Regions from separate parts of the Streptomyces sp. NPDC002640 genome, predicted to be linked through region 2. Evidence: riboswitches for the same ligand, from Rfam matches in the RefSeq annotation. Region 2 holds a riboswitch; each other region holds the start of a gene.

Region 1 (7,406 bases), on a different contig from region 2:
CCCACGCACTGCGCAGTTCGGCGCGCGTCAGGTACAGCCGCTCACGGGCGCGGGTGATGCCGACGTAGGCGAGCCGCCGCTCCTCCTCGAGCTCCTTGGTCTGGCTCAGCGCCCGCATGTGCGGGAAGACGCCTTCCTCCATGCCGGTCAGGAAGACCACCGGGAACTCCAGGCCCTTGGCGGTGTGCAGCGTCATCAGCGTGATGACGCCGTCGCCGTCCTCCTCGTCCGGGATCTGGTCGGAGTCGGCGACCAGCGCCACCCGCTCCAGGAAGTCGGCGAGCGTGGAACCGCTTTCGGCCTCCGCGGTCTCCTGCTCGAACTCGAGGGCGACCGCGGCGAGCTCCTGGAGGTTCTCGATCCGCGTCTCGTCCTGCGGGTCCGTGGACGCCTGGAGCTCGGCGAGGTAGCCGGTCCGCTCCAGCACGGCCTCCAGGACCGTCGCCGGACCGGCGCCGGACTCCACCACCGTGCGCAGGTCCTCCATCAGCGTGTTGAACCGCTTGACCGCGTTCGTCGAGCGGGCCGCCATGCCGTACGCCTCGTCGACCCGGACCAGCGCCTGCGGGAAGCTGATCCGCTCCCGCCGCGCCAGTGCCTCGATCATCGCCTCGGCCCGGTCGCCGATGCCCCGCTTGGGCACGTTGAGGATGCGGCGCAGCGGCACCGCGTCCTCCGGGTTGGCCAGCACCCGCAGGTAGGAGAGGACGTCGCGGACCTCCTTGCGCTCGTAGAAGCGCACGCCGCCGACGACCTTGTAGGGCAGCCCGACCCGGATGAAGACCTCTTCGAAGACACGGGACTGCGCGTTGGTCCGGTAGAACACCGCGACGTCGCCCGGCTTGGCGTCGCCGGCGTCGGTGAGGCGGTCTATCTCGTCGGCGACGAACTGCGCCTCGTCGTGCTCGGACGGCGCGACGTAGCCGGTGATCCTGGCGCCCGCGCCGGCGTTGGTCCACAGGTTCTTGGGCCTGCGGGACTCGTTGCGCTCGATGACCGCGTTGGCGGCGCTGAGGATGGTCTGCGTGGAGCGGTAGTTCTGCTCGAGGAGGATCGTCGTGGCGTTCGGGTAGTCCTCCTCGAAGTCGAGGATGTTGCGGATGGTCGCCCCGCGGAACGCGTAGATCGACTGGTCGGCGTCACCCACCACGCACAGCTCGGCCGGCGGCACGTCCTCCGGCGCGGGCGGCACGTCCTCGTCGTGCGTCTCCGAGGCCCCGCCCACCAGCTCACGGACCAGCGCGTACTGGGCGTGGTTGGTGTCCTGGTACTCGTCGACCATGACGTGCCGGAAACGGCGCCGGTAGCTCTCCGCCACGTCCGGGAAGGCGCGGAACAGGTTGACCGTCGTCATGATCAGGTCGTCGAAGTCCAGCGCGTTCGCCTCGCGGAGGCGGGACTGGTACATCGCGTAGGCCTGGGCAAGGGTCTTCTCGAAGCCGTCGGTCGCCTGGGCCGCGAAGTCCTCCTCGTCGATCAGCTCGTTCTTCAGGTTGGAGATCTTCGCGCTGAACGACTTGGGCGGGAACCGCTTCGGGTCCAGGTCCAGGTCGCGGCAGACCAGCGCCATCAGGCGCTTGCTGTCGGCGGCGTCGTAGATCGAGAAGGACGAGGTGAAGCCGAGGCGCTTGCTCTCCCGGCGCAGGATGCGCACGCAGGCGCTGTGGAACGTCATCACCCACATCGCCGAGGCGCGCGGGCCCACCAGCTGCTCGACGCGCTCCTTCATCTCGCCGGCCGCCTTGTTGGTGAAGGTGATGGCGAGGATCTGGCCGGGGTGGACGCCGCGCTCGGCGAGCAGGTAGGCGATGCGGTGGGTCAGCACCCGGGTCTTGCCGGAGCCGGCTCCGGCCACGATGAGCAGCGGGGACCCGGCGTGCACCACGGCGGCGCGCTGGTTCTCGTTCAGCCCGTCCAGCAGGGCGGCGCCGCTCAGGGCGGGGCGCGGGGCGCCGTCGCGGTAGTAGGCGTCCCGGGCGGGCGGCACGTCGAAGCGGCCCGCGAACAGGTCGTCCGGGATCGGCTCCGGAGGGTATTCGCCGTGCTCCTCGTCGGGCGGCGGCGGGGCCTCGTCGTGGGCCGGAGGGGCCTGGAGGCTCGCCAGGTAGCTTTCGTCAAAGAGGCTGCTCATCGCCCTCCGAGTCTAGGTGCCCGCACCGACACCCGTGGCCGGTGGACGAAACCGCCCCCGAACCGTTGCACGCGCCCCCCGGCGCGTCCGCACGCGCGCCCCACGCGCGGACCGGCGCCTCCCCGTCCCTCCCGGTGTGACGAAGGTCCCGCCCCGCGGGCCGCCGCGGGGGCCCGGGGCGGCCCGCGGGCGGACACGGCGTTCTCCGCACACCGGTAGAATTGGGCGGACAGACCCACACCCTGACGCCGGAAGGCCCCCCGTGTCATCAGCGCCCACCGCTGCGTCCGCCGCCCCCGACACCGTCCTGGTCGTCGACTTCGGTGCGCAGTACGCCCAGCTCATCGCCCGTCGCGTCCGCGAGGCACGGGTCTACAGCGAGATCGTGCCGAGCACCATGCCGGTCGAGGAGATCCTCGCCAAGAACCCGGCGGCGATCATCCTCTCCGGCGGCCCCTCGTCCGTGTACGAGCCGGGTGCGCCGACCCTGGACCGCGCCCTCTTCGAGGCCGGCGTCCCCGTCTTCGGCATGTGCTACGGCTTCCAGCTGATGGCGCAGACCCTGGGCGGCCAGGTCGACAACACGGGCGCCCGTGAGTACGGCCGTACCCAGCTCCACGTGAGCCGGTCGGGTTCCACCCTCTTCGAGGGCACCCCGGACGAGCAGCCGGTGTGGATGTCGCACGGCGACGCCTGCTCCGCCGCCCCCGAGGGCTTCGCGGTCACGGCCTCGACCGACGTGGTGCCGGTCGCCGCGTTCGAGAACGACGACAAGAAGCTGTACGGCGTGCAGTACCACCCCGAGGTGATGCACTCCACGTTCGGCCAGCAGATCCTCGAGCACTTCCTGTACCGCGGCGCGGGCCTGCAGCCCACCTGGACCACGGGCAACGTCATCGACGAGCAGGTCACCGCGATCCGCGAGATGGTCGGCGACCGTCGCGCCATCTGCGGCCTGTCCGGCGGCGTGGACTCCGCGGTCGCCGCGGCGCTCGTCCAGAAGGCCATCGGCAAGCAGCTGACCTGCGTCTACGTCGACCACGGCCTGATGCGCAAGGGTGAGACCGAGCAGGTCGAGAAGGACTTCGTCGCCGCCACCGGCGTGGAGCTCAAGGTCGTCGACGCCGAGGAGCGGTTCCTGACCGCGCTCAAGGGCGTCAGCGACCCCGAGGAGAAGCGCAAGATCATCGGCCGGGAGTTCATCCGCGTCTTCGAGCAGGCGCAGGCCGAGATCGTCGCCGAGGCGCCGGGCGACCAGCCCGTCGAGTTCCTGGTCCAGGGCACCCTGTACCCGGACGTCGTCGAGTCCGGCGGCGGCACCGGCACGGCCAACATCAAGTCCCACCACAACGTGGGCGGCCTGCCGGAGGACCTCGAGTTCCAGCTGATCGAGCCGCTGCGCCAGCTGTTCAAGGACGAGGTCCGGATGGTCGGCCAGGAGCTCGGCCTGCCGGAGGAGATCGTCCAGCGGCAGCCGTTCCCCGGCCCCGGCCTCGGCATCCGCATCGTCGGCGAGGTCACCAAGGAGCGCCTGGACCTGCTGCGCGAGGCCGACGCCATCGCCCGCGAGGAGCTCACCGCGGCCGGCCAGGACAGCAAGATCTGGCAGTGCCCGGTGGTCCTGCTCGCGGACGTCCGCAGCGTCGGCGTCCAGGGCGACGGCCGCACCTACGGCCACCCGATCGTGCTGCGCCCGGTCTCGTCCGAGGACGCCATGACGGCCGACTGGTCGCGGCTGCCGTACGAGGTGCTGGAGCGTATCTCCACCCGCATCACCAACGAGGTGCGGGACGTCAACCGCGTGGTGCTGGACGTCACCTCCAAGCCGCCGGGCACCATCGAGTGGGAGTGACCCTTCCCACCACCGCGTGACGCAGGGCGCCGTCCGGCCTTCCGGACGGCGCCCTTCGCCGTCCCCGCCCCTCCCGGAGGACGGATTCCGGCCGAACCGCCCGGGATGTCGCCCCGCGGCCGGGAAACGGGCCGAAATTCTTGGGCCGCGACCGAGACCCGCAGGGCGCCGGGACGGTTGTGAAGGGAGAGGCCGGGACGCGCCCCCGGCTCCCGGCGGCACCCCGCGGCGGAGCGGGCCCCGTGGACCGGACGGGGCGGGCGGTACGGCACAATTCCCCTACGCGGCAGCGGAGTTGCCGTTGTGACGATCGTTGCGGAAGGCGGACACGGCGTGGCGGTGCAGGAGGCGCGGCAGGGCGCCGACGCGGCGAAGGACACCCATGAGGGCGGCTGCACGTGCGGGGACTGTCCGCACGGCGCACGCGCGGGACACCGGAAGGCCGTGGCGGCCTTCCTCCACCAGCGGGACGAGTTCGCCGCCGGAAAGGGACTGCCCGCCGCGGTCGCCCACTCGGCGTCCGCCTCGCGGCAGTGGGTCTCCGACGAGCTGACCCAGTCCGCCGCGGAGGTCGCCGAGCGCAGCCGGGCCGAGGGCCAGGCCTGGCTGGCACGGCTGTGGCGGGTCACGCTCTACGCCGTGTGGGGAGCGGTACTGCTGCTCCTGCTGGTGCAGGCCCTCACCGCGATCGGGGCGGGATGGACACCGGCCCGGACGGCCGGGCTGCTCGCGGCCCTGGTGACGGCCGCCGCGCTCTCCGCCGCCTCCTGGTACCACCGCGCTCGCGGCGGGGTGCTCGCGCCGGTGATCGGCGAGGACAACCGTCTGTCCACCTCGCGCGCGGTGGCCGTCGCGTGGGTGCTGTTCACCGCCTTCGCCGTGCTCACCCTGGCCGGCCAGCTCGCCGCCGCCTCCGGGCACCGGGAGCGCGACGCGCTGATCGCGGGCCTCGACCTGGCGCGCGGGGCGGGCATGGTGACGGTGCTGGCCGTGGTGTGCGCCATCGCGGTACTGGTCCGCCGGGTGGTGAGCCTGCGCGTGCAGGGGCAGCGGCTGCAGAAGGTGCGCGCGCACCGGCCGCGCGCGGCGGACCTGCTGACCGACGACGCCGGGCGCGGCAGCTTCGCCGACATCCAGTACGTCGTGATCTCCGCGGTGGCGCTGGTCTTCGGCCTGGTCCGGCTGGCGCGCAAGCCGGAGCAGTTGCCCGACCTGCCGTGGGGGCTGGCCGTGGTGGTGCTGATCTCGGCGGCGACCTACCTGGCCGGCAAGTACGCGGAGGGCGGCCGTCCGGTCGTGCTCTCCGTGGTGCGGGCCCGGGAGGCGGGGGACCTCGACGGGCCGATCCGCACAGGCGACGACATCGAGATCCGCGGGGCGGGCTTCGTGCCGCCGGGGGCGCAGGGCGCGGACCGTCTGTCGCGGATGGTCGTCCGCATAGGAGCGGTCAACGTCCACGTGCCGCTGGTGCCGGTGGCGGGCGGTTTCAGCAACCCGTCCGACACGGTGCTGACGGTGCCGGTGCCGGCCGACGTCGAGCCCGGCCGCGTCGAGGTCCAGGTCGTCACCGCGGCCGGCCTCGAGACCAACCGGGTGGTCGTCGACGTCACCGAGTGACCCCCTTGCGTCCGCGCGGCACCCCCTTGCGGGGCATACGCCAGGAGGAGCGGGACGCGGGGGCGATGGTTACCACCAGCCGCCCCGGTGTGACGCAGCGCCACGCTCAGGACAAGGTCACGAAAACGTATCGGGCATATCGCACACCGTCCTTCACACGGACCCCACACGTTGGCTAACGTGCCGCGCGGGCCGTCCGACCCCGACCCGCGAACCTCGCCGGTCCGTGCGGCCCCCGCCGAGTCCGGCCCCGCGCCGGAGCCGGGCCCGCACGCACCACCTGGGGTGAATCGTTCCGGCCCCGCCGGACCGTAGGGCAACCCTTCCGGAACTGCCGCCCGAACCCGACAGCTGACCCGGTAGGCGGGAGACGGAAGGAGTCGCCGCCTTGGCGTCGCACCGAAAACCCCGCCCCGCGGGTCTGCTCGCGGGCATACGCACCCCCGCCCTGGCGACCGTCGCCCTCACCTCCCTGGCCCTGCTGGGCCAGACCGCCCAGGCCGCCCCGTCCGACCGCCCGAGCCTCGAAGAGGTCCAGGAGAAGGTCGACGGCCTCTACCGCCAGGCCGAGGCGGCGACCGAGAAGTACAACTCCGCCAAGGAGCAGAGCGAGGCCCAGCGCCAGGAGCTCGACAAGCTGCTCGACGAGGTCGCCGAGCGCACCGACGAGCTGAACGAGGCCCGCGAGAAGCTCGGTTCGTACGCCGCCGCCCAGTACCGCTCCGGCACCGCGCTCCCCGACACCGCCACCTTCCTCCTCGCCGAGGCCCCCGAGGACTACTTCGGGCAGGCCCAGCTGATGGACCGTCTGACCGCCCGCCAGCAGGAGGCGGTCGACGCGTTCGTGGAGCGGCAGGCCGCCACCGCCGAGAAGCGGCAGGAGGCCTCCGAGAGCATGGAGACCCTGAGCTCCTCCGAGGAGGAGCTCCGCACCAGCAAGGCGACCGTCCAGAAGAAGCTGAGCGACGCCCGCGAACTGCTGGCCGAGCTGACCGCCGAGGAGAAGGCGCGGCTCGCCGAGATCGAGCGGACAAAGGAGGAGGAGGCCCGCCGCAAGGCCGAGGAACTGGCACGGCAGCAGGCCGCCGAGGAGAAGGCCCGTCAGGAGGCGGCGGCCGAGGAGGCCGAGGAAGCCGCCGAGGAGGGCTCCACCGGCGGCGACACCGGCTCCGGCGGCTCCACCGACGCCTCCGCCTCGCAGGGCCAGAAGGCCGTCGCGTTCGCCGAGGCCCAGATCGGCCTGCCCTACGTGTGGGGCGCGACCGGCCCGGACTCCTACGACTGCTCGGGTCTCACCCAGGCCGCCTGGAAGGCCGCCGGCGTGGACCTGCCGCGCACCACCTACGACCAGGTCGACGCCGGGACCACCGTCCCGGTCTCCCAGGCGCAGCCGGGCGACCTGGTCTTCTTCTACGACGACGTCACCCACGTGGGCGTCTACATCGGCGGCGGCATGATGGTCCACGCTCCGAAGCCGGGCACGAACGTCCGCGAGGAGTCGATCTACTACGACGGCGAGGGCTCCATCCACAGCATCGTGCGCCCCTCCTGAACGGCCCCGAGGACGCGCGACGGCCCGCACGCTCCTGGCGTGCGGGCCGTCGCGGTACGCGTCAGGGACGCGGGATCACGTCCACAGCACCGCGATGAAGATGTTGACCGTGGTGAGCGCCCCCACCAGGGCGAACTGCCCCTTGGACACCCGCTCCTCGTCACGCTTCACGTAGACCAGGCCGAGGATCACGATCAGCAGCAGCAGCTTGATGCCGATCTTGACGTGGTTGACCGAGGCGCCCTGGGCCTCGT
Region 2 (7,406 bases):
TGTCTCGGCGCCCCCCTGGCCCGGCTCGAGGGCCGAACCGCCCTCGCGACCTTGCTCACTCGACTCCCCGACCTCCAACTGGCGGTCGATCCCCAGGAGTTGCGGTGGCGGGGCGGGCTGATCATGCGTGGCCTGCGAACTCTTCCGGTCGAGTTCGCCCCCGAGCAGGACTGAAGTGGAAGCAACACTTCGACAGTTCCGTGACGTTCGTGTGTTCCTTGCGACATCGAGTTGTGACGAACGTTGATCACCGGCTAACTTCCCGCACAGACGCGACGACCCCTGCGGCGGGATGCCGGCCGGGTCGGCGCGGCCCCTGTAGTCGACGAAAGGCCACCCGCATGCTCTCCGGAAACGGTCGTCACCGCCGCCCCCGTCAGGCGCCGGCGGTCGTCGTCGCGGCCGGCGTGACCGGTTCCGCACTCGCCCTCCCGCTGTTCGCGGCCTCCAGCGCCGGCGCGGCCGAGGGGGCCACCTGGGACCGGGTCGCCGAATGTGAGAGCGGGGGCGCCTGGAGCGCCGACACCGGCAACGGGTTCTACGGCGGTCTGCAGCTCTCCCAGGACCAGTGGGAGGACCACGGCGGCCTGTCGTACGCCTCCAACCCGTCGGAGGCGAGCCGCTCGCAGCAGATCGCGGTGGCCGAGCGGATCCTCGCCGAGCAGGGCGCCACCCCGTGGCTGGCGTGCGGTGCCATGAACGGTCTGCGCGAGGACGGCCCCGCCGCCGAGGTGGACACCGGCGTGGACGCGTTGCGGACCGGCGACGTGACCGGCCCCGGCGCCTTCGACGGCTCCGCCTCCGGCTGGGGTTCCGCCGGCGGCGACCTGAACGGCACCCGTGACACCGGCAATGCGGACAAGAGCGACAACAGCGGCAACGGCGACAAGTCGGGCGCGGTGGACGGCGAGGCGGGCGACGCCCGCGGGCAGGCGCGCTCCGGCGAGGGCGCGAACGGCGCCCTGGGTCACGGCTTCTTCCCCGGCGCCGGCTCCGCGCAGGACGGCGGCCTCCTGGGCCTCGGCCAGGACCTCGGTCTGGTGGACACCGGCACCGGCAGCCCGGTGATCCCGGACCTGCCCGAGACCGGCGAGGGCCAGAACGGCCAGAACGGCAACGGCGGCGACACCGGCAAGGACGACACCGGCAAGGGCGGCACCGGCCAGGACGAGAGCGGCCAGGGCGGCTCCGGCGAGGACACCCCGGTCCGCGGCGACGGCGGCGAGCAGGACGGCACCTCGGGCGAGGACCCGTCGGACGAGGACCCGCTGTTCGGCGGCGGCGACGGCCCCCTCTTCCAGGACGACACTCCGCTGTTCGGCGGCGACGCCGCCCAGGAGGAGAGCACCGGGTCCTCCTCCGGCTCCGGCCGCCACCGCGGCCCCAGCGCCGAGGAGACCGGCACGGGGTCCGGCTCCTCGGGCCGGCACGCCGCCCCCGCGGACACCTACCAGGTGCGGGGCGGCGACAGCCTGGTCTCCATCGCCAAGTCGGAAGGCGTCAAGGGCGGCTGGCGCGCCCTCTACGAGGAGAACCGAGACCTGATCGGGAACGACCCGAACCGCCTGGTCTCGGGCATGGTCCTCACCCTCCCGTAGCGGCCGGGGCGACGGACGGAGAAGGGCGAAAGGCGGGCAAAATCGGGGGAGTTACCCGCCTTTTCGTCCCGGAATGTCTGATTCCGGAGAAGTGAGAGATGGGTCTCATAAGACCTGATCGTCTTTGAAATCCCGGCCGCGGCATGGCTAACGTCAAACCGCTCGCTCCAGCGGGCCCCGGCGGCCGTCACGCCTAATCCTGCCAACGGCCGTACGGGACATGTCGTCGCGTCATGCGCCGTAGGCAGGAGCGGGGGAACCAGGTAAGTGCCGGCCCGGTGGTCAGACCGCCGGAACGGCTAGGGGTGAAGCCGCGCACCGAGAGGTGTGCGGCCGGGCGACCCTCATAGCCCGAACCCGACAGCTCACCTCGTAGGCGTCGGTGAGGGGATACCTCCATGTCGTTTACCTGCCAGGGCAAGCACCGTCGTCCGTCCAAGGCCAAGCGCGCTCTCGCCGTCGCCGGTCTCACCGGCGCGGTCGTGGCCGCCCCGCTGCTGACGGCGGGCACCGCGTCCGCCGCCACCGAGTCCGAGTGGGACGCCGTCGCCCAGTGCGAGTCGGGCGGCGACTGGTCCATCAACACCGGCAACGGCTTCTACGGCGGTCTGCAGTTCACCAGCCAGACCTGGGCCGGCTTCGGCGGCACCCAGTACGCCGCCCAGGCCAACCAGGCCACCAAGGCCCAGCAGATCGAGATAGCCGAGAAGGTTCTCGCCGAGCAGGGTCCGGGCGCCTGGCCGCACTGCGGCACCGGCCTCTCCAGCGCTCCCTACCAGGGCGGCGCCGCCGAGGCCCCCGCCCAGGAGGCCCCGCAGCAGGAGGCTCCGGCCCCCGCGCCGCAGGCCGAGGAGACCCCGGCCCAGCCCGCCAAGGCGGAGCAGCCGAAGAAGCAGGAGAAGGTCACCACGCCCACCGGCGAGAAGGTCCTCAAGGGTGACGGCGAGTACAAGGTCGTCAAGGGCGACTCGCTCAGCCTGATCGCCGAGGAGCACGACATCAAGGGCGGCTGGAAGAAGCTCTTCAAGCTGAACAAGGACGTCGTCGAGGATGCGCGCCTGATCTACCCGGGCCAGATGCTCCACCTGAGCTGACCGGTCACCGGTCCGCCCGTCGCACGAACCCCCGCCCCCGGGCGCGTCACCACGCGCCCGGGGGCGGGGCCGTTTCCGGCGGATCCGCCTCCGGGGCTTTTTGTTTCGAGCCGGAACAATTAATCTCCTGTTACCCCTCCGTACAGGGGGTGACCGGCTGGCCGATCCCGCCCGGCCGGTTAGGCTCGGTCTCGCAGAGCCACGGAGGCTGTGCACCCCGTGCCGGACCAGGTGGTCCGGCGCCACCCGCGTCACATCCCAGAAGGAGATGCTCGTGCCGTCCATCGACGTCGTCGTAGCCCGGGAAATCCTGGACTCCCGAGGCAACCCCACGGTCGAGGTCGAGGTCGGCCTCGACGACGGCAGCACGGGTCGTGCCGCCGTCCCGTCCGGCGCCTCCACCGGTGCCTTCGAGGCCATCGAGCTTCGCGACGGCGACAAGAACCGCTACCTCGGCAAGGGCGTCGAGAAGGCCGTCCTCGCCGTCATCGAGCAGATCGGTCCGGAGCTCGTCGGCTACGACGCCACCGAGCAGCGCCTGATCGACCAGGCGATGTTCGACCTGGACGCCACCGACAACAAGGGCTCGCTCGGCGCCAACGCCATCCTCGGCGTCTCCCTCGCCGTCGCCCACGCCGCCGCCGAGGCCAGCGACCTGCCGCTCTTCCGCTACCTGGGCGGCCCCAACGCGCACCTGCTGCCGGTGCCGATGATGAACATCCTGAACGGCGGCTCGCACGCCGACTCCAACGTGGACATCCAGGAGTTCATGATCGCGCCGATCGGCGCCGAGTCCTTCTCCGAGGCCCTGCGCTGGGGCACCGAGGTCTACCACACGCTGAAGAAGGTGCTGAAGACCAAGGGCCTGTCCACCGGCCTCGGCGACGAGGGCGGCTTCGCCCCGAACCTCGGCTCCAACCGCGAGGCCCTGGACCTGATCCTCGAGGCGATCAAGGAGGCCGGTTACACCCCCGGCCAGCAGATCGCCCTCGCCCTCGACGTCGCCGCCTCCGAGTTCTACAAGGACGGCAAGTACCTCTTCGAGGGCAAGGAGCGCTCCGCCGCCGAGATGACGGAGTACTACGAGGAGCTCGTCGCGTCCTACCCGCTGGTCTCCATCGAGGACCCGCTGTTCGAGGACGACTGGGACGGCTGGAAGGTCATCACCGAGAAGCTGGGCGACAAGGTCCAGCTCGTCGGCGACGACCTCTTCGTCACCAACCCCGAGCGCCTCGGCCGCGGCATCGAGGAGGGCGCCGCCAACGCCCTGCTGGTCAAGGTCAACCAGATCGGCTCCCTGACCGAGACCCTGGACGCCGTCGAGCTGGCCCAGCGCAACGGCTTCAAGTGCATGATGTCCCACCGCTCCGGCGAGACCGAGGACGTCACCATCGCCGACCTCGCCGTCGCCACCAACTGCGGCCAGATCAAGACCGGCGCCCCGGCCCGCTCCGAGCGCGTCGCCAAGTACAACCAGCTGCTGCGCATCGAGGAGATCCTCGACGACGCCGCCGTGTACGCCGGCCGCAGCGCCTTCCCGCGCTTCAAGGGCTGACCCGCCCGACGGCCCCTCGCGTGCCCCCGGAGCCCCGGCTCCGGGGGCACGCCCCTGTCCGCGCCCCACGGCGTCCCGGCGTCACGTACCGTGTGCGGGGAAAGAGCAGGAAAAGCACGTACGGCACACGGCACACGGCACACGGCACGCCGCACACGGCACGCCACGGGGAGGCGCGGAGAAGATGGCGCAGAACCGGGACCGGTTCTCCACGACCACCCGGCTGCGGCTGCTCGGTGAGCAGACCGCCGCCCGCGTCTACCGCTCCCAGACCCGCCGTCAGGCACGCCGTTCCCGGCTCACCGGCCGCGCCGCGCTGCTCGCCCTGGTGCTGTGCACCCTGGTCGTCGCCCTGGCCTACCCGACCCGGCAGTACGTCTCCCAGCGCGCCGAGGTCGCGAAGCTGGAGGAGGAGCGCGACGCCGCCCGCGAGCGGGTGAAGGACCTGCGCGACCTCAAGGCGCGGTGGAAGGACGACGCGTACGCCGAGCAGCAGATCCGGAAGCGGCTGCACCACCTGCGGCCGGGCGAGAGCGGCTTCACCGTGCGCGGCTCCGCCGCCCCGCGGCGGGACACCGGGCGGCCCGTCGCGGAACGCCCCTGGTACGCCGTCCTCTGGGACGACGTGGACCGGGCCGACGCCGCGAGCTGACCCCCACGCCGCCGCACGGCCGCCCCGGCCGGCCGTCGGCGGGGGCGCGTGCCTGAGAGACTGTCCCCCTGGACCACCGTCCCGGAGCCGTCGCCCGAGGCCCCGCCCCAAGACTTCCGTCCGCAGCAGAAGACCGCAGCAGAAGACCGCAGCAGAAGACCGAGAGAGACTGATCCCCGGCATGGAAACGCCCCCGCCCTCCACCCCGCGCACCGAGCCCACCGAAGCGGACGTCGAGGCGTTCCAGCTCCAGCTCGGCCGCCCGCCGCGCGGTCTGCGCGCCATCGCGCACCGCTGCCCCTGCGGACAGCCGGACGTCGTGGAGACGGCTCCGCGGCTGCCGGACGGCACGCCCTTCCCGACGACGTACTACCTGACCTGCCCGCGCGCCGCCTCCGCGATCGGCACGCTGGAGGCGGACGGCGTCATGAAGGAGATGACCGAGCGGCTGAGCACCGACGAGGAGCTCGCCGCCGCCTACCGGGCCGCCCACGAGGACTACATCCGCCGCCGCGACGAGATCGAGGTGCTGCAGGGCTTCCCGAGCGCGGGCGGCATGCCGGACCGGGTCAAGTGCCTGCACGTCCTGGTCGCCCACTCCCTGGCGGCCGGACCCGGCGTCAACCCGCTGGGCGACGAGGCCATCGCCATGCTGCCCGAGTGGTGGCGCAAGGGCCCGTGCGTCACGCCGCAGGGGTGCGTCCCGCAGGCGGGCGAGGGCGGCGTCGTGGAGACGACGGAGGACGGCTCCGGGTACTTCGCCGCCCGGCCCGCCGAGGAGGAGGGCAAGTGACCCGGGTCGCCGCCGTCGACTGCGGTACGAACTCCATCCGGCTGCTGGTCGCCGACTGCGATCCGGCCACCGGCACGCTGACCGACCTGGACCGCCGGATGACCGTCGTCCGGCTCGGCCAGGGCGTCGACCGCACCGGCCGCCTCGCCCCCGAGGCGCTGGAACGCACCTTCGCCGCCTGCCGCGAGTACGCGGCGGTCATCGGGAAGCACGGCGCCGAGCGGATCCGCTTCGTCGCCACCTCCGCCTCCCGCGACGCCGAGAACCGCGACGAGTTCGTGGCCGGCGTGCTGGACATCCTGGGCGTGGAGCCCGAGGTGATCACCGGTGACCAGGAGGCCGAGTTCTCCTTCACCGGCGCGACCCGTGAACTCGCGGGCCGCACCGACCTGGAGAAGCCGTTCCTGGTCGTCGACATCGGCGGCGGCTCCACCGAGTTCGTGGTCGGCGACGACCAGGTCCGCGCCGCGCGCTCGGTCGACGTCGGCTGCGTGCGGATGACCGAGCGGCACCTGGTGGACGGCGGCGCGGTCGTCGACCCGCCGACCGAGGAGCGGATCGCCGCGATCCGCGCCGACGTGGAGGCCGCCCTGGACCTCGCCGAGCGGACCGTGCCGCTGCGCGAGGCCCGCACCCTGGTCGGTCTGGCCGGCTCCGTCACCAGCGTCTCGGCCATCGCCCAGGACCTGCCGGAGTACGACTCGCGGGCCATCCACCACTCCCGCGTCGGCTACGAGCGGGTCCGCGAGATCACCGGGCGGCTGCTGCGCTCCACCCACGCCGAGCGCTCGGAGATTCCCTCGCTGCACCCGGGCCGGGTCGACGTGATCGGCGCGGGCGCCCTGGTGCTGCAGGCGATCATGGAGCGGATCGGCGCGGAGGAGGTCGTGGTCAGCGAGCACGACATCCTCGACGGCATCGCCTACAAAACGGCAGAGGACGTGATCAGGGAGAAGTCGCTGTAGCGGCTGAAGCGAGTAGACCCCGGGCACCGCATGGTGCCCGGGGTCTCGCCATTCCGGTCGACGCGTGGCGGCACCTCCTCGCCGATCGCGTCCGAGCCGAGCGGCGCCGCTCGGCCTCTCCCAGGAACGCCTCGCCCACGCGGCTGGACTTGGCGTCCGCACCGTCATTCGGCTGGAGAGCGGCCGGCACGCAGTCGGCATCGACGCCCTGTACGCCGTCGCGCACGCCCTCAGCGTTCCCGGCGCGGTCCTGGTGGCGAGAACGGGCCCCCAGCCGTAGCCGGGGGCCCTGTGGCACGTCAGGCGGTCAGATCACAGTGCCGGGGCGCCCGACCCCGGGCACGTCTCGCGGCTGCCCGCCGCCTGGTGGATGGTGGTCGGCTCGCCGGGCTGGCTGCCGACGCCGGCCCCGCACACGGGGCAGTTGCCGTCGCAGCGGGCGGGGTCCCGGCGCTCGCCGGGGTAGTGCTGGTGCGTGCATCCCATGTCGTACTCCCTCACGGTGACGTGGTGGTGCTGACTGGTGGTGCCGTGGTGCACTCCCCGCCCAACCTTCTCGGCCGAGCGGGGAGGGCTAGATCTTCCGCACGTACGCCCTCGCGCCGCTGTGGAAGAAGATCGTGAGCCCTTCGCGGTCCGCCTTCGAGCCCTCGCGCGCCGACCAGCGGTCGATGCGGGCGATCTCCGGCGACTCGACACGGCCGATCACCGCGGCCAGCCACGCGTCCGGCCCGGCGTCCGGCCCGGCG
Region 3 (7,406 bases), on a different contig from region 2:
GCACCACACTCGCCCGCCGGGGACCGGACTGATCCCCTTCCCCCCGGCCGACGAACGTGGACCACGAAGGCCCGGTCCCCGTGCCGCCGAGACCCACACTGTTGCCCCTGCCGCCCGGCGCGCGCCAACACTTCGACGCAAGGCGACGCCCGGTCAAGGTCACTCGGGCTGGGGCCCTGTCGGTCGGAGCCGGCCCGGATCCCGACCGGCCTGGCGTGCCCGGAGTTCGGAGCGGACCAGTTCCGCGCCCTCGGGGACGGTCGTGGCCACCCAGCCGCAGCGCAGTTCCTCCTCGAACGCGTCGAGGGTGACCAGGCCCCAGCAGTCGACAAGGCGGTCGGCGTAGACGAAGAGGTCGGTGAGGAAGTGGTCACCGTTCCGGATGAATATGGGGCGCCAGGTACCGGGGATGCGTGTGCCGTCCGCCACGCGGTGAGTGATGCGTCTGCCGATCATGGCGCGATGGTCCCCCATCGAACGTCGGCCGTCACGTCGTTTAGGGGCGGGGCCGACCGCAGGCGTCGGTCGGAAACGCGTTGCCCGGGCCGCAGAGCAGCTGCGACGATGCCCCTGTTTCCCACGGAGGGCACTTGTTCGTCTTCGTATGTGCGGGGTGCGGCGCCGAACTGACCGTCCCGCTGTCCCGGGTGGCGCTGCCGGTGCATGCCCACCAGACGTACGGCAACGGCGTCCAGCTCCCGGTGCTCATGGAACCGGGCACCTTCGCCGTGCACCCGGAGCCCTGGGGGCCGCCGTGGCGGACCTGGGAGGCGGTCGGCCCCGAAGAGGCGGCAGCCCGCGGCATCTACGCTCCGGTGCACGGGGTTTCCGACGCGACTGCTGGTGCGGTGGTCATCGCCCCCGGGGACGTCCGCGGCACCGTGCTCCTCCCGGGCGCAGCCGGCGGGTACTGCTGTGGCCTCGACTGGGGTGACGGCCCGAACATGGCCTGTGCGGCATGCGGTCTGCCCGTGGCGAACCGGATCGACGACTGCTCACTCTGGCAGGCGGTCTGGCTCGAACCCGACGCCGTGCACCGCCTCCCCGTCGGCGACACCGTGGCCCCGGTTCTCTCCTGGGCCGAACTGCTGGAGGAAGGCGAGGGCACACCTCCGGTCGTACCGATCAACCCCAGGTGGGGCCGGCGGCTCGGCCTGGAGCACCGGTGGTCGTGGAACCCGCAGTGGGAAGCGGCAGCCGGGCAGGCCCTGGCCCACCTGCTGGCAGCCTCGGAACGCCGCCGGGTGGCCGTCCCGGACGGCTTGGTCGCGGACGTCTTCCAACGCGCCCTCGACGCCCTCCTCCCCGCGAACGGGCCGACGCTGCGCGCCGTCCTGGCCGGACCGGGGCTGCCCGTTCCCGACGCGGACGCCGACATCGTCCTCGTGCCCACCCACCCGCAGACGGGAGAACTCTGGAGCCCGGCCGGTGCCGGCGCTTCGGCGCACCCGGTGCCGCTGCCGTTCGGGACATGGATGCCGCTGGCCTTCCCCGAGCCGCGTTCCCACCTCCGCGCCTCCAGAGCCCTGCCTGACGGCGTCCTCCGGGACGACCCGCCCCCGCCGCGACCACATCGTCTGTTCACGGCGGACGCGGACGTCTTCCGGGACACGCTCGTCCGGTTGCCGGCCGCGCGTCGCCAGTGGCTGCGCGACATTCTCGAGAACCTCACCCACCACATGCGCGCCGGCATCTTCTAGCCGACAGCACGTCTCCGGCCGGTCCACCGATCCCCCACCCGTTCGCGGCCGTCCTCCGCGGATACCTCCGCGGCCCCGTCCCCGCCGCCCCGGCGCCAGGGCCGCCGGAACGGCGCGGACACCGCGCGCCACCACGGATCGGACGGGATCTCCCCGCCCGGCTCGAACGGCTGCCCCGGCACCGGGAGGGCGATGGCCTGGCCCGCCTCCTCGGCCGCGTCGCGCGCCCACTCCGCCGGTTCCGCCCAGGGGTGGAGGGCGAGGTTGAAGGTGCCCCAGTGGATCGGCAGCAGGATCCCGCCGGGGGCGCCGCCCTGGAGGTCGAGGTGGGCGCGCAGGCCCTCCTCGGGGGTCATGTGGATGTCCGGCCAGTGCTCGGAGTACGCGCCGAGCTGGATCATGGTGACGTCGAAGGGGCCGTGCTCCGCACCGATGTCACGGAAGCCCTCGAAGTAGCCGGTGTCGCCGCTGTGGAAGACGCGGTGCCGGTCCCCCGCCACGCACCAGGACGCCCACAGGGTGTGCTGGGTGTTGCGCAGGCCGCGGCCGCAGAAGTGGCGCGCGGGGGTGGCGGTGAGGGTGATGCCGCCGACGCGGGTGGACTCGTGCCAGTCGAGTTCGCGCAGCCGGTCCGCGGGGACGCCCCAGTGCTCGAGGTGGGCGCCGACGCCGAGCGGGACGGCGAACAGGGTGTCGGTGCCGGTCAGTGCCTTGATGGTGGGCATGTCGAGGTGGTCGTAGTGGTCGTGCGAGATGACCACGACGTCGACCGGCCCGAGGGCGGCGAGCGGTACGGGGGCGGGGTGGAGGCGCCGGGGGCCCGCGAAGGTGACCGGGGAGCAGCGCCGGCCCCAGACGGGGTCGAACAGCACGCGGTGGCCGTCGATCTCCGTCAGCACCGTGGAGTGGCCGAGCCAGGTGACGCGCAGCCCGTCGGCGGGCGGGGTCGCCAGGTCCTCGAGGGTGGTGGGGTGCAGGGGCACGGGCCGTGCCGGGGCGCGCAGGGCGCGGGCCTCGCGGTCGAGGAAGCCCTTGGCGAGCTCGCGCCGGGAGGCGGGCGCGGGTGTGGTGCCGACCGGTCCGGCCGGGTTGCGGAAGACGCCGTCCGCGAAGTGGGGCGATGCCTGGATACGGGCCAGCCGCTCGCCCCGGGGCTCCGCCCCGAAGGACTCCGGGCGCAGGCCGCGCACCAGGGACGCGCCGGCGGCGGAGACGGATCGGGAAGGGGAACCGGTGTCGCTCACGGGTGGCCTCCAGCCGTGCTGCCTGTCGGGGTGTCCACGTTCCTGCTCATGCTCCTACGGACGCCGGGGCGCCGCCCGGCGTTGTCCGGGGACGGGACCGGACGCACGCGCGGCGGCCGCTCCCGCCCCCGCCGGGCGGCGGGAGCCCACGGCTCAGACGGCCCGGGTGAGCCAGGACTTGAGGTTGTCCAGGGCCAGCGCGCCCTTGGCGACGACGGTGTCGCCGGAGGACTCGCCCCGCAGCCGGCGCCCGATCCACGGCACCAGGTGTTCGCGCGCCCAGTGCACGTCGTCGAGGCGGACCTCCAGAACGCCCCGCTGCGGCAGGGGCGGCCAGGGCTGCTCCGGGTCGGCAGGGACGTCGAGGCCGAGGACCTGGCCGGCGCGGAGGGCGACCCGGGTGTGTCCCTCGGCGGAGAGGTGCAGCCGGTCGCTGTCCCAGGCGCGGCGGTCCTGGACGCTCCGCAGCGACCAGAGGTCCAGGACCCGGCAGTCGTAGCGGTCGGCGATGGCCCGGACGTGCCCGTTGTACGTGGCGATCTTGCCCCGGAGGTGCTTGAGCACCGGGACGCCGCGGGTGTCGAAGCCGGTCGCGACCAGGACGGTGCCGGCCGCCGAGGCGAGTTCGGCGACGGCCTTCTCGAAGCGCTCGGCCACGTCGTCGGGGTCGGTGCCGGGGCGCAGGATGTCGTTGCCCCCGGCGCAGATGGACACCAGGTCGGGGGCGAGCCCGCGGACCTGGGGGATCTGGTCGGCCGCGACCTGGTCGAGCAGCTTCCCGCGCACGGCGAGGTTGGTGTAGCCGAACTCGCCCTCGGGGCGCAGGTCGGCGAGGAGCACCGCGAGGCGGTCGGCCCAGCCGACGAACGTCCCGTCCGGTCCGGGGTCACCGACGCCCTCGGTGAAGCTGTCCCCGACGGCCACGTACGACCCGATCGACCCGATCGACCCCATCACTGTTCTGCTGTCATTCTTCGAATCGTCTGCCACATCGAGGCATCCTCCCCCTTCGGATGTGAGCTACGCGACCGTAGGGAGGGGTTGACGGGCGGTGAGATAGGCCACTCGTCAACTCTTTCCCAACAGCGGAATAAACGTGGGCCGTTGCGACAGGGTGCGGGCACGGGCCGCCCGGCTTCCTCGCCGGGACGCGGCGAGGGCCGTGCCCCCGGTCGGGGAGCACGGCCCTCGGTTCGCGCGCAACCGCGAGGCCCCGCAGGGGATCAGCCCAGGCTGACCCCGTGCGAGCGGAGGTAGCCGACCGGGTCCACGTCGGAGCCGTAGTCGGGCGAGGTGCGGACCTCGAAGTGCAGGTGCGGGCCGGTGACGTTGCCGGTGGCGCCGGACAGGCCGATCTGCTGGCCGACGGTCACGGTCTGCCCGGCGGAGACGGACAGCTGCGACAGGTGGGCGTACTGGGAGTACATGCCGTCCTGGTGCTGGATGACGACCTGGTTGCCGTAGGCACCGCCGTTGCCGGCGGAGACCACGGTTCCGGCGGCGATGGACTTCAGCGGGGTGCCGGTGGGCAGCGCGAAGTCGACGCCGGTGTGGTAGCCGCTGGACCACATGCTGCCCGCGGTGCGGTAGGCGGTGCCCAGGGCGGCGTCCGCGGGGGCGGTGTAGCCGCCGACGTTCGCCGCGTCGGCGACGGTCGTCTTCGGCGCGGCGGCCTTGGGGGCGGTGGCCTTGGCCTTGGCGGGCTGCTGGGCGGCGGCCTTCTTGCCGAGCTCCAGCTCGGTGCCGGGCTTGATCAGGCGGGGGTTGTCGCCGACGACGTCACGGTTGATCTTGTACAGCTGCTTCCAGCCGCCGGAGACCTTCTTCTTCTCCGCGATCTTCGACAGCGAGTCGCCCTTCTTGACCGTGTAGGTCTCGGCGGCCGTCTTCTTCGCGGCGACCGGCAGGCTCTGGGGGGCCTGCTCCGGGGCGGCGGCGTGGGCGCCGGTGGCGCCGAACAGGGGCAGGCCGAGGGCCATGGCGCCCGTGCCGGCGACGGCGATGGAGCGGGTGAGGCGCTGGACGCCGGTGGGACGGCGGTGCTTCTGACGCTTCGCGGGCATGACGTTGTCCTCTCCGTCGCCTGCGAGGTGAGCTGTCGGGTGCGGGCTGGAGATGCCCGGCCGCGCTGGGCGCGGCTTTACCCCTAGCCCGTTCCGGAGACCGGAACAGGCGCGTACCTGTGGGTCCCCCGCTCCTGCCGTGCTCGGGTTACTCGGGTGAGTGTGAGGATCCGGTCGGCGGCAGGATTCGGCGTCCGCCCGGATCGGATCGTGAACGTATGCGACCGGTGCGCAAGCGGACAAGCGCGGGATTTCCACGAACGTGCATTCTTTGTGATCACTTGAGGGCAAAACGGTCACAGAGAGTCGCCACCGCGACCACATCTCCCGCTGCGCACACGGGAGTTGCACCATGGGCACCGACGACGCTCGGTCACCGATATGAGGCTGCTCACCTGCCCACCGCCCCACATCCCGCCCCGCCAGGGCAAGTTACGCAATACCTGGACAAATGACTTTTGGGGGCTATGTCCGTAATGCGATTTTCGTGCATGCCGACTCTCGTGGTGTCCGGGTGACGGCACCCTCCTGGTCCCGCGGAGCCGTGTCGTATCGTCAGGACGCACCCGTCGGTTGCCGCGGCCGACGGGGCCCAGTGGGAGGAGCCACCGTGACGCACCAGGTCCCGTCGACCGAGCCCCAGCTCGCCGGAGTGCGGAACTTCCGGGATGTGGGCGGCATGCCCACCACGGACGGCCGCAAGGTGAGGAACGGCGTGCTGTTCCGCAGCGGCCACCTGGCGAGCGCCACCGCCGAGGACGCCGCCTTCCTCGCCTCCCTGAACCTGCACACGGTCTTCGACTTCCGCAACGACGCCGACCGGAGCCTGGAGGGCCCCGACATCACGCTGCCGGGGGTCCGCGAGGTCCGGCTGCCGCTCTCCGACCCCGCCGACGGCGCCGAGTTCTGGAAGCGGGTCCGCCGCGGCGGCATCGACGAGCTGCGTCCGCTGCTGGGCGACGGCCGGGCGGAGCAGCGCATGATCGCCTCCTACCGGGCGACCATCCTCACCCGCACCGACGAGCACTCCCGGGTGCTGCGCTCCCTCGCCGAGGACAGCGTGCCGGCGCTGATGCACTGCTCGGCCGGCAAGGACCGTGCGGGCCTGTCGATCGCGATCACGCTGCTGGCCCTGGGCGTGGAGCGGGACGCCGTCACGGAGGACTACCTGAAGTCCGGGGCCGAGCACCGGCGCTACAAGCTGCACCGGGGCGGCGAGTCCTCGGACCCGTACACGCCGGAGATCACCGAGCTGCTGAGCCCGCTGTTCGACGCCCGGCAGGAGTACCTGGGGGCGGCCTTCGAGACCATCGAGGAGACGTGGGGCGGCGTCGACGCCTACCTCGCGGAGGGTCTCGGGGTGACGCCGGAGCTGCGGGCGCGGCTGCGCGAGCGGCTGCTCGACTGACCGCGCGGAGGGGCGGGCCCGTCGGGCCCGCCCCTCCCCCGCTCAGTTGGCGCGGGCGCCCGCCTCGAAGAGCAGCCAGATGAAGCCGGCGAAGAGGTGGCCCGCCACGATGTAGACGAAGAGGCGGATCCACAGGGCACGGGGGAACTTGTCCTCGATGTTCTTCACGACGTCCCTCCGGACGGGGTCGGGTGGCCCGCGGTCGCCTCGGGTCCGAGGCACAGCGCGGCCGTGGGGCTCTGCAACAGGGTGTGGACGAACAGGAGCCCGGCGCCGTCCGGGCCCTCGGCGGCCAGGCGGTGCGGGGTGAGCGAGTCGAAGTGGGCGCTGTCCCCCGGCCCCAGCAGGTGGGACGTGTCCCCCAGGTGCAGGCGGAGCCGTCCGGTGAGGACGTGCAGCCACTCCTCGCCCGGATGGACGCGGACCACCTGGTCCTGGGGGCCGCCGCGGTGCGGGATGCGGACCCGCAGGGCCTGCATGGCGCGGCCGGGCGCCCCCGCCGGCCAGTAGCTCCACCCCCCGGCACGGGTCTCCAGGGCGTCGGCGCCCCGGACCACCGACTCGCGGTCGGGGGCGGTCTCGCCGAGCAGTTCGGAGACGGTGGTGCCGTAGACCCGGGCGAGGCCGAGGAGCACGGGGAGGGAGGGCTGCCGGTGGCCCGTCTCCAGACGGGAGAGGTGCGCCGGGGAGAGGTCCGCGGCCCGGGCCGCGGCCTCGAGGGTCAGGCCCGAGCGGTGACGGAGCGCGCGGAGCGTCGGAGCTACGCTGGGAAGGTCTCCCGGGGGGCCGGGAGTCGCGGCGGACATACCGCCATTCAGCCACGGACTTGCCCCAGGGGCAAATCTCTTGCCCCAGAGGCAAACCAAGCGGGCAATCCACACCGTCAGACCACGCGGGCAGATCACGCGGGCAACAGACGCGGGCAGACCACGCACCGCCCTTGCGGCGCCCCAGGGCTCCCCGTCGTCCGTGCGAGCCCTCCCCGGCGGGC
Region 4 (7,406 bases), on a different contig from region 2:
TGCAGTACCTGGCGCCGGTCTTCCAGTTCGCGCTGGGCGTCCTCTACTTCCACGAGGCCATGCCGCCGGAGCGCTGGGCCGGCTTCGCCCTGGTCTGGCTCGCGCTGTCCCTGCTCACCTGGGACGCGCTGCGCACCGCCCGCCGCTCGGCCCGCGCCCTGCGGAAGGCGGCCGCCGCGGCGGTGGCCACGGCTCCCGTGGTGGGCCCGGCCGACCCGGCGGCGGTCCCCGAGACCGGTGTGGCGGCCGTGGCGGGGACCGGTGCGGCCGCGGTCGCGGAGACCGGTGCGGCCACTGTCCCGGACCCGCGCGCGGCGGGTGCCCCGGAGCGCACCGCCTGATCACGCATTCCGGTTGCGCACGCCCGCTCACCACCCGTAAGAGTGGTGGCATGACGGAACCCACGACGCCTGTCCACTGGAAGCTCGTCGTCGACGCGGCCGACCCGCACGCCCTGGCCGACTTCTGGGCGGCCGCGCTGCACTACCTCCCCGAGGACCACGCCCCACTGGTGGAGAAGCTGCTGGCCGCCGGGGTGGTGCCGGCCGAGGCCACCCTGGAGTGGCGGGGCCGCGCGGCGTGGCGGAACCTGGCGGCGGTCCGGCACCCGGACGACCCGTACGACGAGGAGTCCGGCACCGGGCTGGGGCGTCGACTGCTGTTCCAGCGGGTCCCGGAACCGAAGACCGTCAAGAACCGCCTCCACCTCGACCTCCACCCCGGTGAGGGCCTGCGCGCCGCCGAGGTGGAGCGGCTCACCTCCCTGGGCGCGCGGGTGCTGCGCGAGGTCCGCGAGCAGGGCGGCGCGTGGACGGTGATGTACGACCCCGAGGGCAACGAGTTCTGCCTCCACTGAGCCTGTCGCCGGCCCCGCGCGTTCCCCGGGTTCGCGCGGGCCTGTGGAAAACTCCGGGCCCGTCGGTCCGTCCCCCTATGGTGGAGGCAGGGCTACGGACGGCAGGGACAGGCGGTACAGGTGTGACCACGGCAACCATGACGGAGACGGACGCGGACGGACCCGCGGAGACCCCGGCACTCGAGACGCTGCGCAGGGTCTTCGGCTACGAGTCCTTCCGCGGCGAGCAGCAGGCCGTGGTCGAGCACGTCGTCTCGGGCGGGGACGCGGTCGTCCTGATGCCCACCGGCGGCGGCAAGTCCCTCTGCTACCAGATCCCCGCCCTGGTCCGCCCCGGCACCGGCGTGGTGGTCTCCCCGCTGATCGCCCTGATGCAGGACCAGGTCGACGCCCTGCGCGCGGCCGGCGTGCGCGCCGGTTTCGTCAACTCCACCCTGGACCTCGACGAGCAGCGGGTGGTGGAGGCCCAGTTCCTCGCCGGTGAGCTCGACCTGCTCTACCTGGCCCCCGAGCGGCTGCGACTGGAGTCCACGCTCAACCTGCTCTCCCGCGGCCGGATCTCCCTCTTCGCCATCGACGAGGCGCACTGCGTCGCCCAGTGGGGCCACGACTTCCGTCCCGACTACCTCGCCCTGTCGGTGCTGGGCGAGCGCTGGCCGGACGTCCCGCGGATCGCCCTGACCGCGACGGCCACCCGGGCCACCCACGAGGAGATCACCCGCCGGCTCGGCCTCGGCTCGGCGCGGCACTTCGTCGCCGGGTTCGACCGGCCGAACATCCAGTACCGGATCGTGCCCAAGGCGGAACCGAAGAAGCAGCTCCTGGCCTTCCTGCGCGAGGAGCACCAGGGCGACGCCGGCATCGTCTACTGCCTCTCCCGGAACTCGGTCGAGAAGACCGCCGAGTTCCTGACCTCCCACGGCATCGACGCGGTGCCGTACCACGCGGGCCTGGACTCCGGGACCCGCGCCCGCCACCAGGCCCGGTTCCTGCGTGAGGAGGGCCTGGTGGTCGTGGCGACCATCGCCTTCGGCATGGGCATCGACAAGCCGGACGTGCGCTTCGTGGCCCACCTGGACCTGCCGAAGTCGGTCGAGGGCTACTACCAGGAGACCGGCCGCGCGGGCCGCGACGGACTGCCGTCGACGGCCTGGATGACCTACGGCCTCAACGACGTCGTCCAGCTGCGGAAGATGATCCTGTCGGGCGAGGGCGACGAGTCCTTCCGCCGCCGCGCCGAGGCCCACCTGGACGCCATGCTGGCCCTGTGCGAGACGGTGCGGTGCCGCAGGGGCCAGCTGCTCGCCTACTTCGGCCAGGAGGCAGAGAAGGAGCACTGCGGCAACTGCGACACCTGCCTCAGCCCGCCGGAGACCTGGGACGCCACGGTGGCCGCGCAGAAGGCGCTGTCCACCGTGGTCCGGCTGGACCGTGAACGGCGCCAGAAGTTCGGCGCCACCCAGATCACCGACATCCTGCTCGGCAAGCGCACGGCCAAGGTGATCCAGTTCGACCACGACCAGCTCTCGGTCTTCGGCATCGGCGAGGACCTGGCCGAGGGCGAGTGGCGCGGCGTGATCCGCCAACTGCTGGCCCAGGGCCTGCTGTCGGTGGAGGGCGAGTACGGCACGCTGGTGCTGACCGAGGGCAGCGCCGCCGTGCTGCGCGGCGAGCGGCAGGTGCCGATGCGCAAGGAGCCCAAGAAGGCGCCCTCCGCCCGTGGTGAGCGCAAGGCCAAGGCCGCGGCTGCCGCGGCCGAGCTGCCCGAGGAACTCCAGCCGGTCTTCGAGGCGCTGCGCGCGTGGCGGGCCGAGTGGGCCCGTGAGCAGGGCGTCCCCGCCTACGTCGTCTTCCATGACGCCACGCTGCGCGAGATCGCGGCGGCCCGCCCGTCCTCGGTGGACGAGCTCCGCGGGATCAGCGGCATCGGCGAGAAGAAGCTGGCCACCCACGGCGAGAGCGTGGTCGAACTCCTGGCCTCGCTGGACGAGTGATCGCTCAGATGAGATGACCAACGCCCTATTGCACACATCACGCTGAGCTGTCAACCCGTCACGGGGGCGCGCCGGAGGATCCGTATTCTCTGATCATGCCCGCACCCGCCGCCTATGCGCCCCCCTCCCGTGCGCTCCCCGCGTACGCGCTCGTCGCCACCGACCTGGACGGCACGCTCCTGCGTGACGACGACACCGTCTCACCCCGCACCCGCGCCGCACTGGGGTGCGCGGCCAGGGCGGGGGCCCGCCATCTGGTGGTGACCGGCCGCCCCGCGCCGCGGGTCCGCGACCTGCTCGCCGGCATCGGCGGCGGCTTCGCGGTGTGCGGCCAGGGCGCCCAGCTCTACGACGCCGACCGGGACCGCCTGGTGTGGTCGATGACCCTGGACCGGGAGCTGGCGGAGACCGCGCTCGGCAAGATCGAGGCCGAGGTGGGCCAGGTGTACGCGGCCGTCGACCAGGACGGCGTCCAGGGGCTCACGCTGATCGAGCCCGGCTACCGGATGGCGCGGCCGACGCTGCCCGCGGTGCGGGTCGGCCGGCGCGACGACCTGTGGGAGCGGCCCATCACCAAGGTGCTGCTGGCCCACCCCCGGCTGACCGACGACGAGCTGACCGCGGTGGCCGCCGCCGCGGTGGGCTCGCTGGCGACGGCGACCATGTCCGGCCCCGGCACCGTCGAACTGCAGCCGCACGGCGTCACCAAGGCGACCGGCCTGGCCATGGCGGCGTCCCGGCTGGGCCTCGGCCCGGAGGACGCCATCGCCTTCGGCGACATGCCGAACGACGTGCCCATGTTCAGATGGGCGGCCCACGGCGTCGCCATGGCCAACGCGCACGCCGACCTGAAGGCGGTGGCCGACGAGGTCACCACGACCAACGAGGACGACGGCGTGGCCGTCGTCCTCGAGCGGTTGTTCCCGTCCCCGTGAGCCACGGGTGACGGGGTCGGTCAGTAGGGACCGTTGACGTTGTCGATCGAGCCGTAGCGGTCGGCCGCGTAGTTGCAGGCGGCGACGATGTTGGCGACCGGGTCGAACGGCGAGGGCTCGGTGCCCTCGACGTGGTACGCGTCGAAGGTGGGGTCGATCACCTGCAGCAGCCCCTTGGAGGGGATGCCGTTGATCGCGTTGATGTCCCAGTCGTTGATGGCGAGCGGGTTGCCCGAGGACTCGCGCATCACGTTGCGGTGGATGCCCTCGTAGGTGCCCGGGATGCCGTTCTTCGCCATGACGGCGAGGGCCTCGCGGATCCAGCCGTCGAGGTTGTCCTGGGTGGCGGCCAGGTGAGTGACCTTGTTGCCCGGGGCGACGGCGACCTTGGCCTGGGCGGCCGAGGTCTGGGCGGCCGAGGTCTGGGCGGCCGGGGTCTCGGCGGCCCAGGCGCCGGTGGCACCCATGACCGGGGTGGCGACGACGGCCGCGGCGACGGCCAGGGCCGAGGCGGTACGGGTGAGACGGGACATTGCGCTCTTCCTTTCCGGCGCCTGCGAGGTGAGCTGTCGGGTTCGGGCCAGAAAGGCTGCCCGGCCCGTCGCCCTGGCGGGCGGCAGGCTTCACCCCGAGCCGTCCGGAGCGCGCTCCGGTCCGGCGGTGTACCTGGGTCCCCCGCTCCTGCCGTGCGTGGAATGGATCAGTGAGGACCGGACGGCGGCAGGACTCGGCGTTCCACCCGGCTGGCGCGAAACGTATGTGAGAGCGAATGTCCGAAACAAGTACGAACTCGGATGATCAAGACCCTTGATCATGGTTACGGGTGATTTGCCCCTCGCCCGCCCGCACCGGGCCACCCCAACTGGCTTTTGCCAGAGCCGAGTTCGGGCCAGCCGCCCCATCCATCCGGCCACCCGCTCCTGTGGCTCATGTCACGGATCAGCCGTTGGCCACCCAAAAGGAGTGAATGCGAAACTACCCGCACAACCCTTCTAAACCGGACAGGGGTGTCTCCGGCCATCTGGCGGGTGGGGGCTGTCGGTGATCGAAAGCTGACCGGATACGCTGAGTGGGGTGATGGCAATGACCTATCGACAAACCGTGTAACCGTCGACACACACCAGCAGACAGGAGACCCCTCGTGACCGTGGTCGGGCCGTTCGGGCTGAGGGTTCGGGACCAGGCGCTGGAGGCCGCAGTCCAGGCCGGCATGGCGGCCGTCGAGGAAGGTCTGCTCGAAGCCACCAAGAGCGAGGTCCCGTTCATCACCGAGGCCGCGCAGCACCTGGTGAAGGCGGGCGGCAAGCGGTTCCGCCCGCTGCTCGTGATGCTCGCCGCGCAGTTCGGGGACCCGGACGCCCCGGGCATCGTCCCCTCGGCCGTGGTCGTCGAGCTCACCCACCTCGCCACCCTCTACCACGACGACGTCATGGACGAGGCCGAGGTGCGCCGCGGGGTGCCCAGCGCCAACAGCCGCTGGAGCAACTCGGTCGCGGTCCTCACCGGCGACTTCCTGTTCGCGCGGGCCTCGCACATCCTGGCCGACCTGGGCCCGGAGGCGGTACGGGTGCAGGCCGAGGCGTTCGAGCGCCTGGTCACCGGCCAGATCCTGGAGACCGCCGGTCCGGCCGAGGGGCGCTCCCCCATCGACCACTACCTCGACGTGATGGCCGGCAAGACCGGCTCGCTGGTCGCGGTCGCCTGCCGCTTCGGCGCGCTGATGTCGGGCGCCGACCACCAGGTCGTGGACGTGCTGACCCAGTACGGCGAGCGGCTCGGCGTGGCGTTCCAGCTCGCCGACGACGTCCTGGACATCGCCTCCGAGTCCTCGGACTCCGGCAAGACCCCCGGCACCGACCTCCGCGAGGGCATCGCCACCCTGCCGGTGCTGCGCCTGCGCGAGCGGGTGGAGCGGCTGGGGCTGGCGGAGGACGTCGAGCTGTGCGAGCTGCTGGACTCCGACCTGACGGACGAGGCGCGGCTCGCCGAGGCGGTGGCGCGGCTGCGGGCCCACCCGGCGCTGGAGGAGGCACGGGCGGACACGGTGCGGTACGCGCAGGAGGCCCGGGCGGCGCTGACCCCGCTGCCGGAGTGCGAGGCGCGGACGGCGCTGGTGCACCTGTGCGACGCGGTCGTGCACCGGGCGGGCTGACCCGCCGCGGCCCCGGGCGGGCTGACCCCCGCCGCGGCCTCGGCCGCGCGACCCCTGCCGCGGCCCCGGCCGCGCTCCCCGCGTGTACGCCGAAGGCCCGGCTCCTGGTGGAGCCGGGCCTTCGGCGTGGATGCCGGCGCCTGGTGGGGCGAGCCGCCGTCAGGCGGCGGGTCGGCCTCAGGTGGCGGGCGCGCCTGCAGGTGCGGGCCGGCCGTCAGCGGACGAAGGTGCCTGCCGAGGTCGCCAGGTCGAGGAAGTACTGCGGGGCGACGCCCAGCACCACCGTGACCGCCACGCCGACCGCGATCGCCGTGGTCGTCAGCGGCGACGGCACCGCCACCGTCGGCCCCTCCGGCTTGGGTTCGCTGAAGAACATCAGCACGATCACCCGGATGTAGAAGAACGCCGCGACCGCCGAGGACAGCACGCCGACCACCACCAGCGGCGCCGCGCCGCCCTCCGCGGCGGCCTTGAACACGGCGAACTTGCCCGCGAACCCGGAGGTCAGCGGGATGCCCGCGAAGGCCAGCAGGAACACCGCGAACACCGCCGCCACCAGCGGCGAACGCCGCCCGAGCCCGGCCCACTTGGACAGGTGGGTGGCCTCGCCGCCCGCGTCGCGCACCAGCGTCACCACGGCGAAGGCGCCGACCGTGACGAAGGAGTAGGCGGCCAGGTAGAAGAGGACCGAGGAGATGCCCTCGGGCCTCGCCGCGATCACACCGGCCAGGATGAACCCGGCGTGCGCGATCGAGGAGTAGGCCAGCAGCCGCTTGATGTCGGTCTGGGTGATGGCGACGATCGCACCGATCACCATGGTCACCGCGGCCACCGCCCACATCACCGGCCGCCAGTCCCAGCGCAGGCCCGGCAGCACCACGTACAGCAGCCGCAGCAGCGCGCCGAAGGCCGCCACCTTGGTCGCCGACGCCATGAAGCCGGTCACCGGGGTGGGAGCGCCCTGGTAGACGTCGGGCGTCCACATGTGGAACGGCACCGCGCCGACCTTGAAGAGCAGGCCCATCGTGACCAGAGCGGCACCCAGGAGCAGCAGCGCGTCGTTGCCCATGGTCCCGGCGAGGGCCGGGCTGACGTCCTGGACGGTGCCCTCGACGACCTGGGCGATCCGGCCGTAGGAGACCGAGCCGGCGTAGCCGTACAGCAGGGCGATGCCGAACAGGGTGAACGCCGAGGCGAAGGCGCCCAGCAGGAAGTACTTGACCGCGGCCTCCTGCGACAGCAGCCGCTTGCGGCGGGCCAGCGCGCAGAGCAGGTACAGCGGGAGGGAGAAGACCTCCAGCGCGATGAACAGGGTCAGCAGGTCGTTGGCGGCCGGGAAGACCATCATGCCGCCGACCGCGAACATCAGCAGCGGGAAGACCTCGGTGGTGGTGAAACCGGCCTTCACGGCCGCCTTCTCGCCCTCGCTGCCGGGCACCGCCGCCGCCTGCGCGGCGAAGGAGTCCACC

The links. Region 2 has a riboswitch for cyclic di-AMP ahead of ACWD3O_RS05110 (transglycosylase family protein). Riboswitches for the same ligand answer to the same signal wherever they lie in the genome.
Region 1: it holds a riboswitch for cyclic di-AMP, as region 2 does, so the genes downstream of both, ACWD3O_RS03580 (NlpC/P60 family protein) here and ACWD3O_RS05110 (transglycosylase family protein) in region 2, are expected to answer to the same signal.
Region 3: it holds a riboswitch for cyclic di-AMP, as region 2 does, so the genes downstream of both, ACWD3O_RS26790 (M23 family metallopeptidase) here and ACWD3O_RS05110 (transglycosylase family protein) in region 2, are expected to answer to the same signal.
Region 4: it holds a riboswitch for cyclic di-AMP, as region 2 does, so the genes downstream of both, ACWD3O_RS04450 (transglycosylase SLT domain-containing protein) here and ACWD3O_RS05110 (transglycosylase family protein) in region 2, are expected to answer to the same signal.

Annotation. Positions count from the first base shown of each region.
Region 1 covers NZ_JBSFVZ010000002.1:211,140-218,545, forward strand. Annotated here, with positions in the region: gene pcrA (DNA helicase PcrA) at 1-2,131, opposite strand, end outside; gene guaA (glutamine-hydrolyzing GMP synthase) at 2,394-3,983, shown strand; gene ACWD3O_RS03575 (hypothetical protein) at 4,317-5,600, shown strand; cyclic di-AMP (ydaO/yuaA leader) riboswitch at 5,827-5,981, shown strand; gene ACWD3O_RS03580 (NlpC/P60 family protein) at 5,989-7,152, shown strand; gene ACWD3O_RS03585 (hypothetical protein) at 7,228-7,406, opposite strand, start outside.
Region 2 covers NZ_JBSFVZ010000003.1:80,159-87,564, reverse strand. Annotated here, with positions in the region: gene ACWD3O_RS05120 (cytochrome P450 family protein) at 1-174, shown strand, start outside; gene ACWD3O_RS05115 (transglycosylase family protein) at 342-1,598, shown strand; cyclic di-AMP (ydaO/yuaA leader) riboswitch at 1,825-1,992, shown strand; gene ACWD3O_RS05110 (transglycosylase family protein) at 1,997-2,692, shown strand; gene eno (phosphopyruvate hydratase) at 2,967-4,247, shown strand; gene ACWD3O_RS05100 (septum formation initiator family protein) at 4,432-4,899, shown strand; gene ACWD3O_RS05095 (DUF501 domain-containing protein) at 5,081-5,692, shown strand; gene ACWD3O_RS05090 (Ppx/GppA phosphatase family protein) at 5,689-6,657, shown strand; gene ACWD3O_RS05085 (helix-turn-helix transcriptional regulator) at 6,722-6,937, shown strand; gene ACWD3O_RS05080 (hypothetical protein) at 6,970-7,143, opposite strand; gene ACWD3O_RS05075 (hypothetical protein) at 7,232-7,406, opposite strand, start outside.
Region 3 covers NZ_JBSFVZ010000023.1:124,774-132,179, forward strand. Annotated here, with positions in the region: gene ACWD3O_RS26765 (aminoglycoside phosphotransferase family protein) at 1-32, shown strand, start outside; partial or broken gene ACWD3O_RS26770 (DUF7638 domain-containing protein) at 223-456, opposite strand; gene ACWD3O_RS26775 (hypothetical protein) at 591-1,700, shown strand; gene ACWD3O_RS26780 (MBL fold metallo-hydrolase) at 1,697-2,944, opposite strand; gene ACWD3O_RS26785 (SGNH/GDSL hydrolase family protein) at 3,098-3,898, opposite strand; gene ACWD3O_RS26790 (M23 family metallopeptidase) at 4,168-5,007, opposite strand; cyclic di-AMP (ydaO/yuaA leader) riboswitch at 5,012-5,176, opposite strand; gene ACWD3O_RS26795 (tyrosine-protein phosphatase) at 5,618-6,415, shown strand; gene ACWD3O_RS26800 (DUF6126 family protein) at 6,458-6,583, opposite strand; gene ACWD3O_RS26805 (helix-turn-helix domain-containing protein) at 6,580-7,221, opposite strand.
Region 4 covers NZ_JBSFVZ010000002.1:390,919-398,324, forward strand. Annotated here, with positions in the region: gene rarD (EamA family transporter RarD) at 1-341, shown strand, start outside; gene ACWD3O_RS04435 (VOC family protein) at 392-856, shown strand; gene recQ (DNA helicase RecQ) at 994-2,850, shown strand; gene ACWD3O_RS04445 (HAD family hydrolase) at 2,946-3,785, shown strand; gene ACWD3O_RS04450 (transglycosylase SLT domain-containing protein) at 3,806-4,318, opposite strand; cyclic di-AMP (ydaO/yuaA leader) riboswitch at 4,324-4,495, opposite strand; gene ACWD3O_RS04455 (polyprenyl synthetase family protein) at 4,927-5,937, shown strand; gene nuoN (NADH-quinone oxidoreductase subunit NuoN) at 6,152-7,406, opposite strand, start outside.